DNA from 2 places in the Paenibacillus roseipurpureus genome. Region 1 is predicted to be linked to the other one. Evidence: predicted binding sites of a transcription regulator. Region 1 holds the regulator's gene; the other holds the start of a gene.
The links. Region 1 encodes Rex, which represses fermentation and respiration genes when NADH is low (regulators of the CRP and FNR family bind a similar motif). Its sites were predicted from a motif close to TTGTGAAATATTTCACAA; they were not measured.
Positions count from the first base shown of each region.

Region 2: a site for Rex is predicted at 1,897-1,914, ahead of adhE (bifunctional acetaldehyde-CoA/alcohol dehydrogenase). Genes of this name have one in related genera too.

Region 1 is NZ_CP130319.1:3,324,206-3,327,474, reverse strand. It holds gene dinG (ATP-dependent DNA helicase DinG) at 1-1,878, shown strand, start outside; gene MJB10_RS14830 (redox-sensing transcriptional repressor Rex) at 1,884-2,504, shown strand; gene MJB10_RS14825 (inorganic phosphate transporter) at 2,558-3,269, opposite strand, start outside.
Region 2 is NZ_CP130319.1:5,444,832-5,448,100, reverse strand. It holds gene MJB10_RS24610 (cytochrome c oxidase subunit II) at 1-143, shown strand, start outside; gene MJB10_RS24605 (cbb3-type cytochrome c oxidase subunit I) at 164-1,828, shown strand; gene adhE (bifunctional acetaldehyde-CoA/alcohol dehydrogenase) at 2,040-3,269, shown strand, end outside.

The DNA of each region.
Region 1 (3,269 bases):
CGCGATATTCCACTGTTGAAAGATATTTTTCCTGTGCCGTTCAAGGCGGCCGTTCTCAAAGGAAGAAGTCACTATCTCTGCTTGCGCAAATTCGAAACAAAGCTCACCACGCGTGATTATGAAAATGGCAGGGAAGACCCGATCACCGCGGCGCAAATGGTTGTGTGGCTGAGTGAAACGGAGCATGGCGACGAAGAGGAGCTTCATTTCGGTAATAAAGGAGCCCAATTCTGGTACTCGGTTGCCAGTGATACGGATTCATGTCTCAATCGCATGTGCCCCTGGTACAAAAAGTGCTTCTACCACCGCGCGCGGAATGACGCCAATACGGCAGATGTGATCATCACGAACCATTCCCTCCTGTTTACGGATATGAAGGCTGAGAACCGCCTTCTACCGTCTTACAAGCAGCTTGTGATTGATGAGGCACATCACTTCGAGGAAGTTGCCAGCAAACACTTGGGTATCGAGCTGCACTCATCGGCGTTCTATCAGTCTTTGCTCTGGTTGTATAAGGATAATCGCAGCGGTCAGCTTCCCATGCTTCGATTCCGACTTCAGAAGTCGGATGAAGCGCAGGATCGTGTGGCGGCATGGAGTCAAACGATCGATGGGGTGTTTCCGCGAATTATTTCGATCAAAGAGGATTGGGAACGGCTAAGCGAAGCGCTTTACGAATTAGTTTCGTCGCGCAGTGACCCTTCACAATCGGAAAATTCCCAGTATGTACTACGCTTAAAGCCTGAGACGCTTCCATCCAATTGGCGCGAGCTGCTCATCATGGAAGATAATATTTATTTGAACGCCAATGAACTGCTGCGCACCCTCGACAAATTGCTGAATGACTTGAAGGAGCACCAGGACGGGCTAGGCATCCAAGGATTAGTAACCGATCTGAGCGGCACGGTGAAAGAGATGTATGAGCATCGCGATGCCTTACATTTCTTTATGAAAATGGCGGATGACGGCTATGTGTATTGGATTGAAGCTGGCACCTACGCAAAGGCCAAATCTGTTCAATTGAACTCTGTACCAACTGATGTAAGCGGATTGCTGCAGCAGCATTTCTTCGAGACGAAAGATAGTATCATCCTGACTTCTGCAACGCTGTCTGTGAACAAGTCGTTTCAATATTCCGCGGAGCAACTCGGATTAGCGATTCCTGCGGACGAAGAGTCGGGCAAATTGAAGACGGTTCAACTGCCTTCCCCTTTTAACTATCGTGAGCAGGCGTTGGTTGTTATTCCACGTGATTTCCCTACGATCAAAGGTGCGGGTGATCCTGTGTTCATCGAAGCACTCATCTCCTCACTCAGTGATGTGGCGATCGTGACGAGGGGAAGGATGCTCGTTCTTTGCACGTCGAACCGAATGTTGAAGCTCGTACATGCAGGGATGAAGGACCGTCTAAATCAGCACGGTATTACTGTGCTCGGTCAAGGCGTGGACAGCGGCAATCGCAGTAAGCTTACCCGTATGTTCCAAGATAACAGCATGTGCGTGTTGCTGGGCACCAGCTCCTTCTGGGAAGGCGTGGACATTCCAGGCGATGCGCTCAGCTGTCTGGCTATTATTCGATTACCGTTTCAGCCGCCGAACCATCCATTGGTTGAAGCCAAATGCGAGAACATTAAGAAACGCAATGAGAATCCGTTCATGAAGTTTTCGGTTCCGCAGGCAGTGATCAGGTTTAAGCAAGGTTTTGGCCGTCTTGTGCGCCGAGCTTCCGACAAAGGGATCGTTATTATTTATGACACACGTGTGATTGAAACGTACTATGGGAAGCACTTCCTCTATTCATTGCCAGGTCCAAAGATCGAGCATATGACGGGTGAACAGATGTTACCGAGGATTGAGCAATGGATGGGGGGAGCCTAAGAAACGTGAAGACACAGAAAATTTCGGAAGCCGTTGTTCGACGATTGCCAATCTATTTGCGGTATCTGAATGAATTAGCAGCGAATCATATTTCGACCGTATCTTCTCAGGATTTGGGTCAGAAACTGGATCTGAATCCTGCGCAGATTCGTAAGGATTTGGCGTATTTCGGGGAATTTGGCAAGAAGGGGATCGGGTACGATATCTCCTATTTGATTGAGAAAATAAGACAAATTCTGAAGCTCGACCGTCATATTCAAGTCGCACTTGTTGGAGCAGGTAATTTAGGCAGAGCCTTATGCAATTATAATACGTACTTACGCAATGATATGAAGATTGTCGCTGTTTTTGACGCTATGCCTGAAAAAGCAGGGGAGATCATTAACAACCTCGTCGTATATCCCATGAACAAAATGAAACCAGTCCTTTCCGAGCTAGGCGTTCGCATTGGGATCATTACGGTTCCTGCTCCAGAAGCGCAGAATGTGGCGAATGAATTCGTTGCCTGCGGCATCGAGGCCATTTTAAATTTTGCCCCAGTGATTATCAAGGTCCCCACGGAAGTACGGGTGCATTATGCTGATTTTACAACCGAGCTGCAAAGCTTGGCTTATTATTTGGATTAAAAAGAAAAGCACGCTCCGCGGGATTTATCCAGCGCGAAGCGTGCTTTATTTGTTTAAAAGATGAGACGGAATAGAACGAAGTAGATAGAGAACGCGAGTACGATGGAGATCGGGATCGTAATTAACCACGTGACCAACATTCGTCCTACGGTGCCCCACTGTACTTCATGGAATCGCATCACACTGCCCGTCCCGATAATCGCGGAGGAAATAACATGTGTCGTGGATAATGCTTTACCGAAATGTGTGGAAAATTGAATGACAAGTGACGATGTTAGATCGGAAGCAAAACCGTTGATCGGTTCAATCTTAACAATTTTACCTGAGACGGTTTTGATGATGCGCCAGCCACCAATTGATGTACCTAAGCCCATCGCTAATGCTGCAGCAATTTTGACCCAGATGGGAACGTTTAGATCATCTTGAAACCCTGCGGATACGAGTCCGAATACGATGATACCCATCGCTTTTTGCGCATCGTTACCGCCGTGAGAGTAGGACAGTAGGCCAGCAGATACGATTTGTAAGGAGCGGAATATCCGATTGAGCTTGGACCTTGACGTATTGCCCGACCAAATGATGATATATTTGATGAGCAACATAATCAGGAAACCAAGGACGAACGCTATGATTGGCGATAAAACTAAAATGATAATAATTTGTGTGAACCCATTCCAATTCACAGAGTGAAATCCTGCTCCTGCGATGACAGCCCCCGCCAAAGAGCCAAACAAGGTGTGGGAGGAGGAAGATGGAATGGAGAGA
Region 2 (3,269 bases), 2.1 Mb from region 1:
CGAACGTGAACATGATGATTGTGCCTGGAGAAATAAGCCATGTAAGCCATACATTTACGAAGCCTGGGGAGTACCTGATTCTATGCAACGAATATTGCGGCGGGGCGCATGAGTTTATGAAAACGACGATAATCGTGAAATAAGAGAAAAGGGGGGAACTCCCGTGACGACCAAACAAAATATTACGCTTATCCAACGCTTCGATTCCAAGGATGGCAAGCTTGTCGTTGCCCACATTCTGGTGGCGTTCATCGCCTTGCTCATCGGCGGCATAGCGGGGCTTCTGCAAACGATGGTGAAAAGCGGTACGATCAAGCTGCCTTACAGTATCGGCTACTATGAGCTGTTGACCGCACATGGGGTGTTGATGGCAATCGTATTTACAACCTATTTTATCATCGGCTTCCTCTACTCGGGTGTGTCCTATACTTTAGGGGGTAAGCTGCTGCCGGTTGTCCATCGGATGGGCTGGACCGGATTCGGGCTGATGACAGCTGGGACGGTGCTGGGCGTTGCGATGGTTTTGACCGGAAAGGCAAGTGTCCTGTATACGTTCTATGCGCCTTTGAAAGCATCGCCTTACTTTTACATTGGATTAGCCTTGTTGGTGGTAGGGAGCTGGATCAGCGGGTGGGGTTTATTTTATCAGTATAAATATTGGAAAAAGACGAATCCCGGCAAGTTATCGCCTCTGTTCGCGTACATGGCGGTCGTGACCTTCCTCATGTGGCAAATTGCCACGATCGGTGTTGCGGCTGAAGTACTGATTCAGCTTATTCCGTGGTCGTTCGGTTGGGTTGAAACCATTAATGTAATGCTGAGCCGTACCCTGTTCTGGTATTTCGGTCACCCGCTTGTGTATTTCTGGCTGATGCCAGCGTATATATGCTGGTATGTCATCATACCGAAGATTATTGGCGGCAAAATCTACAGTGATGCGTTGGCCAGACTATCATTCATTCTCTTGCTGCTGTTCTCAATTCCGGTAGGCTTTCATCATCAATTAATGGAGCCGGGGATCAGTTCTTTTTGGAAATATGTGCAGGTCGTGTTAACGTTTATGGTCGTGATTCCTTCTTTAATGACCGCATTTTCACTGTTTGCTACGTTTGAAATCAACGGCCGGGCCAAGGGGGCGAAGGGACTTTTCGGTTGGGTAAAAGTACTGCCTTGGAAGGATGTCAGATTCTTCGCGCCATTCATGGGCATGCTGATCTTCATCCCGGCAGGAGCGGGGGGCCTAATTAATGCCAGTAACCAGATGAATGCCGTCGTACACAATACGCTATGGGTAACAGGTCACTTTCATCTAACGGTAGCCACAAGTGTTGCGCTAACATTCTTCGGTATTACGTACTGGCTGCTTCCTGTTGTAACAGGCCGGATCTTGACCCTGCGGATGAATAAATGGGGGATCATTCAGACCATCGTATGGTGTGTGGGCATGTTCTTTATGTCCGGCGCAATGCATCTGGTTGGCTTGTTCGGAGCACCTCGGAGAACGGCATTTACCACCTACGAAAACCAGGCAGATGCGGCCAACTGGATGCCCTACTATGTATTCATGGCAATTGGCGGAATGGTCTTATTTATCGGCGTCCTGATGATGGTCGTTAACGTGGTTGCGATGCTTCGCGCTCCGAAAGGCGTAGAGGCGTATCCGCTTGGTGAAGCGATGGAATCGGCGGAAGCGACTCCGGTGTATCTGGATCGTTGGCGCATCTGGATAGCACTTTCGGTATTGCTCATCTTGTTTGCGTATACGATTCCGCTTATAGATATGATATCGAGCTCTGTTCCGGGATCGAAAGGATTTATTACGTGGTAAGTGTAGGTTTGGATAAAAGCGGCGGCAGTGAGGGGAATTCCAAGCTGTCGCCTGCTTTATACTTTATATTGTGAAAAAATTCACAATACCTTCGCGAATGCCCAGTTCGGATTGTGACTTTTATCATAGTTGGCGATTTCAATTCCACTTATGCTAAAGGTACATCAAAACACGGCAGCAAAGTTTGAAACATATAAGGAGTGGATGGTCAATGGCAATGAAAGAAGCGAAGGTAACCGAACAGATGTCGGTGCAAGAAGAAGTGAATCAACTGGTGGCTCGAGCGAAACAAGCGCAGCAGCAATTTCTGAAACTGGATCAAACGCAAGTGGATCACATTGTGCAGCAAATGGCACTCGCTGGGGTTGACCAGCATATGGCTCTTGCCAAGCTGGCTGTTGAAGAAACGGGACGCGGAGTCTACGAAGACAAGATAACGAAGAATCTCTTCGCTACGGAGTACATTTACCACAGTATCAAAAACAATAAGACAGTAGGCGTTATTGAAGAGAACGCGTATGAAAACTATCGGATGGTTGCTGAACCGGTTGGGATTATCGCAGGGGTAACGCCAGTCACGAACCCGACATCAACAACCATGTTCAAGTCGTTAATCGCGACGAAAACTCGAAATCCGATCATCTTCGCTTTCCATCCGTCTGCGCAACAATCCAGTGCAGCGGCGGCAGCAACACTGCTTGATGCAGCTGTGAAAGCGGGAGCGCCTGAGCATTGCATCCAGTGGGTCGTACACCCATCTGTCGAGGCGACTCAGCTCCTGATGAACCACCCGGATGTCGCTCTGGTGCTAGCTACTGGAGGATCCTCCATGGTGAAGGCGGCCTACAGTACCGGCAAACCAGCGCTGGGTGTAGGGCCAGGCAATGTGCCGTGCTTCATTGAGAAATCGGCCAATTTGCCGCAGGCTGTGAATGATTTAATTCTTTCCAAAACGTTCGACAATGGCATGATTTGCGCCTCGGAGCAGGCTGTTATTATCGAAGAAGCCGTATTCGCGGATACACGCAAGCTGATGACGGAGCAAGGCTGCTATTTCTTGAACAAAGAAGAAACGGAAGCAGTCTCCAAGCTCGTGATCAACGCCGAGAAATGTGCGGTCAACGCTGTGATTGTCGGCCAATCCGCTATGATAATCGCTCAAATGGCGGGCATCAAGGTCCCTGCGGCGACCAAAATATTAGTGGCTGAATTGACGGGTGTTGGCGAGGATTTCCCTCTATCCGCTGAGAAGTTAAGCCCTGTTCTAGCCTGCTACAAAGTGAAGAATGCGGAGCAAGGCATTGACCGCGCCGTGGAGATTGTCAAGTTCGGCGGGATGGGACATTCCTCCGTCATTCATTCCGAGAATGAAGAGGTCATTCGGGCTTTCGCCAATAAGCTGCAAACAGGGCGCATTATTGTGAATTCGCCTTCCACACAC